3 regions of the Bradyrhizobium sp. 25ACV genome follow, and region 2 is predicted to be linked to each of the others. Evidence: predicted binding sites of a transcription regulator. Region 2 holds the regulator's gene; each other region holds the start of a gene.
The links. The regulator LexA, encoded in region 2, represses DNA repair genes until DNA is damaged. The targets are predictions, from matches to a motif close to TGTTCNNNNTGTGTTCNG.

Region 1 (4,211 bases), on a different contig from region 2:
GATCCACAGCAGCGTGTTGGCATCGGGCGGGAAATAGATACGAACGATATCGGCCTTCTTGTTGGCGACGAGGTCGACGAAGCCGGGATCCTGATGGCTGAAGCCATTATGGTCCTGCCGCCAGACATGCGAGGTCAGGAGATAATTGAGCGAGGCGATCGGGCGCCGCCATGGCAGATGCCGCGTCACCTTCAGCCATTTGGCGTGCTGGTTGAACATGGAATCCACGATGTGGATGAAGGCCTCGTAGCAGGAGAAGAAGCCGTGGCGTCCGGTGAGCAGATAGCCCTCGAGCCAGCCCTGGCAAAGATGCTCGCTCAAGACTTCCATCACGCGGCCGTCCTGCGCGAGATGCACGTCATAGGGCTCGATCGGCTCCATCCAGACCCGCTCGGTCGCCTCGAACACCGCATCGAGCCGATTTGACGCGGTCTCGTCCGGTCCCATGATGCGGAAATTGCGCTCCTTCGCATTGAGGCGGATGACGTCGCGCAGGAATTTGCCGAGCTCGCGCGTCGCTTCCCCGATGGCGCCGCCGGGCCGCGGCACCTCGATGGCGAAGCTGCGGAAGTCCGGCAGTTTCAGCTCCTTCTTGAGCAGGCCGCCATTGGCATGCGGATTGGCGCCCATGCGGCGAATGCCTTCGGGCGCGAGCGCCTGAAGTTCTGGAATGAGCGCGCCGCTCTGGTCGAACAGCTTTTCGGGCTCGTAGCTGCGCATCCAGTCTTCGAGCACTTTGAGATGCGCCGGGTTCTCGCGGCAGCCCGCCACCGGCACCTGATGCGCGCGCCAAAAACCCTCGACTTTCTTGCCGTCGACCTCTTTCGGGCCGGTCCAGCCTTTCGGGCTGCGCAGTACGATCATCGGCCAGCGCTGCCGCTCGACTGCCTTGCGCCCGTCCCGTGCGTGCTGCTGGATCGAGCGGATGCTGGCGAGCGCGACGTCGAGCGCGTCCGCCATGGCCTGGTGCATCAATTTGGGATCATCACCCTCGACGAACAGCGGCTCGTGGCCGAACCCGCGGAAGAGCTCGCGGATCTCCTCGTTCCGCATCCGCCCGAGCACGGTCGGGTTGGCGATCTTATAGCCGTTCAGATGCAGGATAGGCAGCACCGCGCCGTCATGGGCGGGGTTCAGGAACTTGTTGGAGTGCCAGGAGGCCGCGAGCGGGCCGGTTTCCGCTTCGCCGTCGCCGACGACGCAGGCGACGACCAGGTCGGGATTGTCGAATGCCGCACCATAGGCGTGCACCAGCGCGTAGCCGAGTTCGCCACCCTCGTGGATCGAGCCCGGCGTTTCCGGCGCCGCGTGGCTCGGAATGCCGCCTGGGAAGGAGAACTGCCTGAACAGCTTGCGCAGTCCGTCCGTGTCGCGCGCGATGTCGGGATAGATCTCGCTGTAGCTGCCTTCCAGATAGGTGTTGGCGACCATGCCTGGCCCGCCATGGCCGGGACCGCAGATATAGAGCACGCTGATATCGAGCGCGCGGATGACGCGGTTGAGATGGGCGTAGATGAAATTCAGGCCGGGCGTTGTGCCCCAATGGCCGAGCAGGCGCGGCTTGATGTGCTCGGGCCGCAAGGGCTCGCGCAGCAGCGGATTGTCGAGCAGGTAGATTTGCCCGACAGAGAGGTAGTTCGCGGCGCGCCAGTAGCGATCGAGCAGGTCGAGGTTGCTGCTTGCCGCGGCCGATTGTTGTTGATTTGTCATGTTCCTGCTGACCTTCACCCGCCGATCGTCACCAACATTGTTCCACGACGATTGATCCCTGGCCGGCATCAAACGAAATCGTTGCGACCGGCGTGTTGCGTGAGGTCAAAGGACCGCGCTCGAAATTTGGGCGGCTACTGTGCATGGGATTGTTTTCCCATTTTTTGTTTGTGTTCTTGATTTGTTCCGGTGTCGTGCTATCTTGGCTTCATGAGTCCAGCAGCATCCTCTCATGCTCTCAAGCACCCGCCGGTCACGGCGCCCTCCGAGCCGGCGGGTGTGGACTCTGACTTTCCGGAGCTGGGCGTCGCCATCGACCGCGCGCGCAGGCGAGGGCGGGGTGCACAGTCGAATGCCAGCGGCCGCTATGAGGCCGAGGCGCGCGTCGCCTTCGATGACGGCTGGCAGAGCCTGGAAGAGCTGCCGCCGTTCAAGACCAGTGTCGGCGTCGACACCTCGCGCAAGGTGATCACCCGCAACGATTCCCCCGATATCGGCTTCGATCGCTCGATCAATCCCTATCGCGGCTGTGAGCATGGCTGCGTTTATTGCTTCGCGCGCCCGACACATGCCTATCTCGGCCTGTCGCCAGGGCTCGACTTCGAGTCGAAACTGTTCGTGAAGCCCGAGGCGCCGGCGCTGCTGGAGAAAGAGCTCGCCGCGACCGGCTATGAGCCCCGGATGATCGCGATCGGCACCAACACCGATCCCTATCAGCCGATCGAGCGCGAGCGCAAAATCATGCGCGGCATCCTCGAGGTTCTCGAGGGTGCCGGCCATCCCGTCGGCATCGTCACCAAGTCGGCGCTGGTGGTGCGCGACATCGACATTCTCGCGCGCATGGCCAAGCGCAACCTCGCCAAGGTCGCGATATCGGTCACCTCGCTCGATCCGAAGCTCGCGCGCACCATGGAGCCCCGCGCCTCGACGCCGCCGAAGCGGCTGGAGGCGCTGAAGCAGCTCTCGGATGCCGGCATCCCGACTACCGTGATGGTCGCGCCCGTGATCCCCGCACTGAACGATTCCGAGATCGAGCGCATCCTCGATGCCGCCGCCCATGCCGGCGTCAAGGAAGCCTCCTATGTGCTGCTGCGGCTGCCGCTGGAGGTGCGCGATCTCTTCCGCGAATGGCTGATGGCAAACTATCCGGACCGCTATCGCCACGTTTTCACGCTGATCCGCGACATGCGCGGCGGCCGCGACTACGATGCGAAATGGGGCGAGCGGATGAAGGGCACCGGACCAATGGCCTGGACCATCGGCCGCCGCTTCGAGATCGCCTGTGACAGGCTCGGCCTCAACAAGCGGCGCTCCAAGCTGACGACCGATCACTTTGCCCGGCCGAAGCGGAACGGCGATCAGCTCAGCCTGTTCTGATCGGGAAGCGGAAGAGGCATCGCATGGTCAAGGAACTTCACCCGCCGGTGCCGCGGCTCACTGTCATCACGCTCGGCGTGAGCGATATCCGTGCCAGCATCGCTTTTTACGACGCGCTCGGTTTTTCGCGCCGGCTAAAGGCGACCGGCGAGGCCGTCGCTTTCTACGATACCGGTGGTCCGGTGCTCGCGCTGTATCCCTGGGATCAGCTCTCGGCCGACGCGGCGTTGCCGGATCAGCCGAGGCCATCGACCTTCCGCGGCATCACGATCGCCTGGAACTGCCGGACCCGAGAGGAGGTCGATGCAGTGCTGGCCTTTGCCCTCGGCAAGGGGGCAAAGCTGGTGAAGGCCGCGCACGAGACCGATTACGGCGGCTATTCCGGTTATTTTGCCGATCCCGACGGCCATCCCTGGGAGGTCGTGGTCGCACCCGGTATCGGGGTCGGCGAGGACCGGCGGGTGCACCTGGCGGAATAGGGCGGCCTGAATAACGGGAATTGCGCGGGGTTCCCGGTTGCGCCGGCCGGGCCGCTTGCGCACGATCTCCGCCATGATTCGGGACAAGTCCGCCAAGACATCCGCCAAGACACCGGCCAAAGACGCGCCAAAGAAGGACGCTGCGAAGAAGGCAGCGCCCGCCAAGGCCGGCAAAGCGCCTGCGGCCAAAACAACGACCGTTCCCGCAGGCAAGAAAGGCATCATCGCGGTCGCACCGCCGAGCTTCCGGCGCGAGCGCGCGCTGATCAAGCGCGGCGTCTGGCCGGTCGCCGGCTGCGACGAGGCCGGCCGCGGGCCGCTCGCCGGCCCCGTGGTAGCCGCGGCCGTGATTCTCGACCCCGACCGGATTCCGCGCGGCATTGACGATTCCAAGCGCCTGACCGCCGAGGAACGCGAAAAACTGTTCGACAAGATCTGCGCCACTGCCCAGGTCTCGGTCGCCGTCGCTTCGCCCTCGCGAATCGACCGCGACAATATATTGCGCGCCTCATTGTGGGCGCTGAAGCGCGCCGTCGTGGCGCTGCCGGAGGCGCCGAGGCACGTCTTCGTCGACGGCCGCGACCGGCTCGACACTCCTTGCAATTGCGAAGCCGTGATCGGCGGCGATGGCATCGTGCTGTCGAT
Region 2 (4,211 bases):
ACATTTCGTCCGAACGTGCCGAGCAGGAGTTTCGCCGTGGCCTTGATGCCGGTTTCCGACGCCCTTGCTGCGGTGCTGGCGGGTGCAGCGCCGCTGCCTGCAGAGACGGTTTCGCTCGACGAAGCCTACCATCGCGTGCTCGCGCAGGACGTCGCTGCGCGGCGCACCCAACCGCCCCAGGCGATGTCGGCGATGGACGGCTATGCCGTGCGCGCGGCCGATGCGGCGACAATCGATTCAAGGCTGATGATGATCGGTGAGGTCGCAGCGGGCCGTCCGTTCGCGGGAAAGGTCGGCGCCGGCGAAGCCGTGCGGATCTTCACCGGGGGCGTCGTTCCCGACGGCGCCGATGCTGTCGTGATCCAGGAGGACACGATCGCCGAGGGCCAGCACATAACGATCAAGGAAGCCGCGATCGTGGGTCGGCACATCCGCCCCGCCGGCGTCGATTTCCGCGAGGGCGACGTTCTCCTGTGCAAGGGAACCCGTCTGACGGAGCGCGATCTCGCCCTCGCCGCTGGAATGAATCACCCGCTTCTCGCCGTCTGCCGCCGTCCGAAGGTCGCGATCCTCGCCACCGGCGATGAACTGGTGATGCCGGGCTCAACGCCCGGGCACGGCCAGATCGTCTATTCCAACGGCTATGCCCTGCACGCGCTCGCCCGCAGCGAGGGCGCCGAGACCATCGACCTCGGTGTTGCCGCCGATACGCTGGAGGCCACCACCGCCGGCATCCGCCGCGCGCGCGAAAGCGGCGCCGACGTCCTGGTTACGACCGGAGGCGCATCGGTCGGCGACCACGATCTGGTCCAGCAGGCGCTCAAGGAAGAAGGCATCGCGATGGCGTTCTGGAAGATCGCGATGCGGCCCGGCAAGCCGATGATGCACGGACGGTTAGGGACGATGGGCGTCATCGGCCTGCCCGGCAATCCCGTATCGTCCTATGTCTGCGCCTTCCTGTTCATGGTGCCGCTGATTCGCGCGCTGTCGGGCCGTTCGGTGATTCATCACCATCGCGAGCGCGTCGTGCTGGGCCGCGATCTCAGCGCCAACGACCAGCGCGAGGATTATCTGCGCGCGCGCCTGGAAAAGCGCGACGATGGCACGCTCGTCGCCCTTCCCGTCAGCCATCAAGACTCCTCTCTGCTTGCGAATCTTGCTGCAGCACAGGTACTTCTCGTGCGCGCACCGTTTGCGCCAAAGGCCGAGGCCGGCAGCCCCTGCGAGATGCTAAGGCTCCCCGTCTGACCTGCGCGGCCACACGCATTCCGCGAGCTTCGCTCTGTTCACGGTAAATTAAGCAGTTGCGGAACATGTATCGAACATATAGTGTCCGTTCATGATTTGTTTCGAGGATGTAGCGGCTTATCGCTGAATTCATCGTCTCGGAATCGAACGACATCAACCGGGGGACTTTGGTCGAGATGTTAACGCGCAAACAATACGAGCTTCTGCGGTTCATCAGCGAACGCTTGAAGGAAAGCGGCGTGCCGCCGTCCTTCGACGAGATGAAGGATGCGCTCGATCTGCGCTCGAAGTCAGGCATCCACCGCCTGATCACCGCGCTCGAAGAGCGCGGCTTCATCCGCCGCCTGCCCAACCGCGCCCGGGCCATCGAAGTGATCAAGCTGCCGGAGCTCCAGGCTGCCGCCGGCAACCGACGCGGCTTCACGCCAAGCGTCATCGAGGGCAATCTCGGCAAGGTCCGCGCGAGCTCCAGCGCGTCCGCGGACGAGGGCGAGCGGCCCGTTGCGGTGCCGGTGATGGGCCGCATCGCGGCCGGCACTCCGATCGAGGCATTGCAGACCCGCAGCCACACCATCAGCGTGCCGCCCGACATGCTCGGCTCCGGCGAGCATTACGCGCTCGAAGTGCGCGGCGATTCCATGGTCGAGGCCGGCATCCTCGACGGCGACATGGCGTTGATCCAGCGCAACGAGAGCGCCGATACCGGCGACATCGTGGTGGCGCTGATCGACGACGAGGAAGCCACGCTCAAGCGTTTCCGCCGCCGCGGCGCCTCGATCGCGCTGGAGCCCGCCAACGCCGCTTATGAGGTGCGCATCCTGCCGCCGAACCGCGTGAAGATTCAGGGCAAGCTGATCGGGCTTTATCGCAAGTACTGATACCGGAACTACTCATACCGGAAGTACTCAGCGCCTCGCGCGCGCCTTCGATCGGCATCGCCGATCAGAGATTGGAGCGGATGATGGTCCGCTCCGGCTGGATAGTCTTTCTGGTACTGCACAGATTATCTGGCCCCTCCTTGTCCGCGACATCCCCGGCAGGCCGCGCGAAGCAACATCGCTTCGCGGCCTTTCGAGGTCGAGGGGGACAGCCCGAATGCGCCAGATCGTTTGAGCGCAACCGCAGCAACGCTGGGCGCGTCATCATGTCGGCCAGGACACGGCCGTGATCTAGAAAATCCGCAACGACCGCGATGCAGCGCGTACACAGCCGAGCTGGCGATACTCGGGCTGGCTGGTTTCGCCGGTCGTTGACGCGCGCCTGCCAAATGCACGGAAGCCGACTTTGTTCCTATCGAATTCGGAAAAGATGGAAAAGATAATGTGATCGGGGCTCGCGGATCCCAGCCGCAGATTTGCCTACAACCAAGCAGACCGTCACGTGCTTCCACTCTGGTAGGGGCCTGCGCCTCCGAAAGAGGTGCGGGTCGCTATCTCTGCATTGAGGAGCACCCGATGTGTGACTACAGCCTGCATGCCGTCGCGACGCGCCCCGCAGAAGTCGGCGAGACGATCGTCACGACAACATTCCGCGGCACCTCGACGCGCGGCTTCGCCTCCGAAGCCGATCTCTCCGTCGCAGTCTGCCTGCTGCCGGGAACGGAGCTCGCTTTCGCCGACAACGTCCGTTACGACAACCGCTGGATCTGGACGCGCACCGTCAACTCCCGCGTCGGCAAGTTCGGCAAGATCGATCCGCACATTCCCGATCGCCATCATGATGCGATCGAATTCCCGGACGGCAAATCCGTGCTGGTGACGCAGCTCGTCGAAGGCCAGCGCGCAACCGTGCTGCAACTGCCCGTGACCCAGCCGATCGGCGAGCGCGAGCACAAGCCGCAGATCATCGCCGACAGTCGCCCGACGGTCACGCGACTGCCGATCGGCTGACGCCCTCCGGCCGACGGGTCGAGGGCCAGGATTGAAATGCCGTCGCCGGCCGAGGCCGGCGAGCCCGGTGGGTTTTTGTTTCACGAAATTCGAGCGGCGAACCTCGTCGCCGCACGAAGTTTGGGCCGTCCTGCCTGAATTTTGAACCTCCGCTCCGCAGCCAAATGACCGATGCTGTCGTGGTTTGAGGCGGCGGACACGCTCGATGAAAACCTTCATTCGCGTCGTTGAACTCTGGGTGCCTGACCGGACGCGCATGCGGCTGGAATTCGGCGGCGGCCTCTACGATGAAGGGCTGTCCGCGTTCAAGGCCTTCAGCGAAGAGCTGAACTTCGGATATGACGAGGGGCTTCCAGGCAAGGCCTGGGCCTGCGGCCATCCAATCATCCTCACGAAATTCGCCAACTCCTATTTCAAGCGGACCGATCAGGCCGTCGCGGCCGGCCTCACTTGCGGCGTGGCGGTGCCGGTGTTCGCAGGCGAATTCCTGCAAGCCGTGATGGTGCTGTTCTGCGGCGGCGACGAGGCGCATGTCGGCGCGATCGAACTCTGGCACAACGATCCTGATCTCTCCCACGAGATGGGCCTCGTCGACGGCTATTACGGCGCAGCTGACATGTTCGAATTCAACTCCCGCCACACCAGATTTCCTCGCGGCTTTGGACTGCCCGGACGCACCTGGAAGGCTGGCCTGCCGCTGATCATCAAGGACTTGCACGACGCCAAGAGCTTCCTGCGCTGGGAGGACGCAGCCAAGGTCGGGATCAATCTCGGCGTCGGCGTGCCCTACCGAACCGGCACCGACCAGACATGGGTCCTGACTTTCCTCTCCGCGCAGGCAACGCCGATTGCGCGGCGCTTCGAGATCTGGGTCCCGAACGAGGCCCGTTCCGCGCTGGTCTTTCGCGCCGGCGATTGCAGCGCGCACACCGACCCTGCCGCGCTCTATGCGACCAGATTCATCTCCCGAGGCGAAGGCAGCATCGGCGGCGCCTGGGCCACCGGCATGCCGGCGCTCAGCGACGATCTCACCCACGACGGCTCGGTCGCCGGCTCGGACGCCTGCGCAGCCGG
Region 3 (4,211 bases), on a different contig from region 2:
ACGGTCCAGCCCGAGTGGAACTTGCTGTCGGAGACAGTCACGCCGAGCGCGCTGACGCTGACCTTGTTGTCGATCCAGGCGTAACCACCGGTGCCGTAGAACAGCACGTTGTTGACGGCCCAGCCGATGCGGCCGCGGACGGTGCCGAGCGCGTCGGTCTTGGACGACACGGTGATGCCGAGAGCGGTCGCCGAGGCGCTGACGTCAGCCCAGGAACCATCGGCCTCGATGCCGAACACGACGTTGCCGGCCTGCCAGTTGTAGCCGGCGGTGCCGCCGACGAAGCCACCCTTCATTTTCGGGTCGCCGGAAGCGTTTTCCCAGGCGCCGCCACCGACGATACCGAGGTAGAAGCCGGTCCAGTTGTAGACGGCAGCCGCCGGAGCGATCGGAGCCTTGGTGTAGGGGCGGGCTGCGAGGTCGGCCGCCGAAGCGGGCGCAGCGAGAGCGAACAAACAGGCCGAAGCCAACAAAACCTTCTTCATTTTCAACTAATCCCAGTCCCAGTTTCTGTTGTTGCCTTCCTGACCGGAAGGGCAGCGGACTCAACGGCCCAACTAACGCCGTGCTTACACCACTAAAGCCGCAAGTTGTGTCTCCGAAAAGCCACATCGGTCGAAAAGGTGATGGTTACTGACTTATTGCCCCCCGTTCATGTCTCGCCAAACGAAAAAGGCCGGCGCGAGGCCGGCCTTAGACGTCAATGATGTCAGGGGGATATCAGTACCGCGCGACGCCAGCCGCACCCCAGTTGAAGTGATAATTCACACCTGCCTTGACCGTGTGGACGGTATCGGTCCACTCGGACCGGTTGGTCACGACGGGGCTGTACTGAATCGTGCTCTTGCCGAAATCGATATAGTTGTATTCGACCTTGGCCGACCAGTTCGGAGCGAACATGTATTCCGCGCCGGCGCCGACGGTCCAACCCCAGCGGGTGTTGTTCTGGATGAAGACGTTTCCGGGGACGCCATCGTAGCGATGCTGAATGTCGCCGACCGCAGCGCCGCCGCTGACGAAGAAGAGAGCGGGGCCGGTCGAGTAGCCGAGACGGCCCTTGATGTCGCCGAAACCGCGGATTCTGGTGAAATAGGTGTCGCCGAGGCCGGCGTTGATCTCGGCCGAACGACCGTTGATGTCAGCCCAATGATAGTCGCCCTCGATGCCGAACACCCAGTTGGCCGCCTGCCAGTTGTAGCCGACCACGCCACCGACAAAGCCGCCGGTGGTGTCGTAGTTCTGACTTCCAGCAAAGAGCGCCGTATTCGGACCGCCAAAGAAGGTTTCGTCGCTGCGGCCCCAGGCACCACCGCCCTGCACACCGAGGTAGAAGCCGGTCCAGGTATAGATCGGAGCGGGCGGCGCGATCGGCGCCTTTGTATAGGGACGGGCTGCAAGGTCGGCAGCACCGGCCGGAGCCGAGAGGGTCAGCGCAACCGCGCCGGCGAAGCCAATCAGAATCTTCTTCACTGTAATCTCCCCAGTCGTGTCCGCCTCTCTGAGTTCCCCAAGGCGGACTATCAGGCGCGAGGCCCATTGCATCAATTCCAGGCACGACGATAGCTCGATTCTGCGGCAGAGTCCGTGCCCGGAGTGCAACAGTTGGGTGTAATCGACCTACCTCTAACTTAATGAATGTTAAGTGGTTTTTACCGTTCACGGGAACCCGATTTGGTTCCATCGAGATTGCCTTCACAGCGCCATTTAGGCGCCATCCCGTCTCCACATTTGGCAGTCGATTTCTGTAGGAACAAATCTGGAACAGACCGCCGGTCGGTGCTATATGTGGGGATAACCTTGGGGGTGACGGGCTGAGCAGCCCCTGCAAGCGTATAGGGTCGCCTTAACAGGGCGCAGAGGAACGCGGGCAGCGCGCTTGGCCTTAGGAAATTCAGTGGCATTCGGAGTGGAGAGCGGCGATGGCGGGAAGCGTCAACAAGGTCATTCTGGTTGGAAATCTCGGCAAGGATCCTGAAATCCGCCGCACCCAGGACGGGCGGCCGATCGCGAATCTGAGCATCGCCACCTCCGAGACCTGGCGCGACAAGAACAGCGGCGAGCGCAAGGAAAAGACCGAGTGGCATCGCGTCGTGATCTTCAATGAAGGGCTCTGCAAGGTCGCCGAGCAGTACCTGAAGAAGGGCGCGAAGGTTTACATCGAGGGCGCGCTCCAGACCCGCAAATGGACCGACCAGAGCGGCGTCGAGAAGTACTCGACCGAGGTCGTGCTCCAGGGCTTCAATTCGACGCTCACGATGCTCGATGGCCGCGGCGGCGGCGGAGGAGGCGGCAGCTTCGGCGACGAGCCGGGCGGCGATTTCGGCTCCTCTGGTCCGGTCAGCAGCGCGCCGCGCCGTCCCGTGGCCGCCGGCGGCGGTGGCCGCAACAGCGACATGGACGACGATATCCCGTTCTGAGCACGGACCGGACGATCAGGGGGGGCGCTGGCCGGCTGAGCGGCGCTTCCCATTTCGTGTCAGCAAACCTTACTAATCGGCAGAAAGGGCTCGGGATTTCCGGGCCCGCTTCATGTTTGGGTTGAACTCGGATTGCGCCAGCGCAATCGCGTCGACGGCGCGCGCCGGCCGCGCGATTGACGAGTCTCGAAGGGGATTTCGGAGGGCCTGTTCCGGGTCCCCCCGAGACGCCCCCATTAAGGCCGTAAGTTATTGGAAAAATAAGCGGAAAAAGCGCTTCCCTGAAGCCTGCAAGGGTGGTTATCAGGGGCTCGATGCGCTATATGATTCCCAGATAAAACCTCACCGGATTTCCCCTTGGCTGACGACGACGACAAGCCCGGCGACCAGCCGGGGCAACCCTCGGATATTCGCCCCGTCTCCATCTTCGAGGAGATGAAGAAGTCCTATCTCGACTACGCCATGAGCGTGATCGTGGCGCGGGCGCTGCCTGATGCCCGGGACGGTCTGAAGCCGGTGCACCGCCGCATCCTGTTCTCGATGAACGAGCAGGGGCACACGCCCGACAAGAAGTACGTCAAATCCGCCCGCGTGGTCGGTGACGTCATCGGTAAGTATCACCCGCACGGCGACCAGTCGATTTACGACGCCATGGTCCGCATGGCGCAGGACTTCTCGATGCGCGTGCCGCTGATCGACGGCCAGGGCAATTTCGGCTCGGTCGATGGCGATCCCCCGGCCGCCTATCGTTACACCGAAGCGCGCCTGACCAAGGCCGCGCTGGCTCTGCTGGCCGACATCGACAAGGACACCGTCGACTTCCAGCCGAACTACGACAACAACGAGACCGAACCGTCGGTCTTGCCGGCCAAGTTCCCGAACCTTCTCGTCAACGGCGCCGGCGGCATCGCGGTCGGCATGGCGACCAATATCCCGCCGCACAATCTCGGCGAGGTCATCGACGCCTGCGTTGCGCTGATCGACAACCCCGCGCTCACCATCGACGAGCTCATCAACATCGTGCCGGGACCGGATTTCCCGACCGGCGGCGTCATTCTCGGGCGGCAGGGCATCCGCGCCGCCTATCACCTCGGCCGCGGCTCGGTCGTCATGCGCGGCAAGGTCGCGATCGAGACCATCCGCAAGGAGCGCGAGGCGATCATCATCACCGAGATTCCCTACCAGGTGAACAAGGCGACGATGGTCGAGCGCATCGCCGAACTGGTCAAGGAAAAGAAGATCGAGGGCATCGGCGACCTGCGCGATGAATCGGACCGCGACGGTTACCGCGTCGTCATCGAATTGAAACGCGACGCCGTGCCGGATGTGGTCCTGAATCAGCTTTACAGGTTCACGCCTCTGCAAACGAGCTTCGGCGTCAACATGGTGGCGCTCGACAGCGGCCGTCCGCGGATCATGCATCTGAAGGACCTGCTCGCGATCTTCGTCGACTTCCGTGAGCGGGTCGTCACGCGTCGCACCAAGTACCTGCTCGCCAAGGCGCGCGATCGCGCCCATATTTTGGTCGGTCTGGCGATCGCGGTGGCCAATATCGACGAGATGATCCGAGTCATCCGGACCTCGCCGGACCCGACCACCGCGCGCGACACGCTGATGTCGCGCGACTGGCCGGCCCGGGACGTCGAGGACATGCTGACGCTGATCGACGATCCCCGTCACCGCATCAGCGCGGACGGCACGATCCGGCTGTCGATGGAGCAGGCGAGGGCCATTCTCGACCTGCGCCTTCAGCGCCTCACCGCACTCGGCCGCGACGAAATCCGCGATGAGCTC

Region 1: a site for LexA is predicted at 1,882-1,899, ahead of RAD04_RS23865 (PA0069 family radical SAM protein). Genes of this name have one in related genera too.
Region 3: a site for LexA is predicted at 1,747-1,764, ahead of RAD04_RS25140 (single-stranded DNA-binding protein). Genes of this name have one in related genera too.

The regions. Positions count from the first base shown of each region.
Region 1 is NZ_JAVAYO010000010.1:220,052-224,262, forward strand. Features, by position in the region: gene RAD04_RS23860 (phosphoketolase family protein) at 1-1,710, opposite strand, end outside; gene RAD04_RS23865 (PA0069 family radical SAM protein) at 1,921-3,087, shown strand; gene RAD04_RS23870 (VOC family protein) at 3,111-3,566, shown strand; gene RAD04_RS23875 (ribonuclease HII) at 3,640-4,211, shown strand, end outside.
Region 2 is NZ_JAVAYO010000006.1:54,826-59,036, forward strand. Features, by position in the region: gene RAD04_RS15395 (molybdopterin molybdotransferase MoeA) at 37-1,248, shown strand; gene lexA (transcriptional repressor LexA) at 1,425-2,126, shown strand; gene RAD04_RS15405 (hypothetical protein) at 2,703-3,137, shown strand; gene RAD04_RS15410 (GAF domain-containing protein) at 3,343-4,211, shown strand, end outside.
Region 3 is NZ_JAVAYO010000011.1:204,629-208,839, reverse strand. Features, by position in the region: gene RAD04_RS25150 (outer membrane protein) at 1-485, opposite strand, end outside; gene RAD04_RS25145 (outer membrane protein) at 721-1,470, opposite strand; gene RAD04_RS25140 (single-stranded DNA-binding protein) at 1,920-2,417, shown strand; gene gyrA (DNA gyrase subunit A) at 2,775-4,211, shown strand, end outside.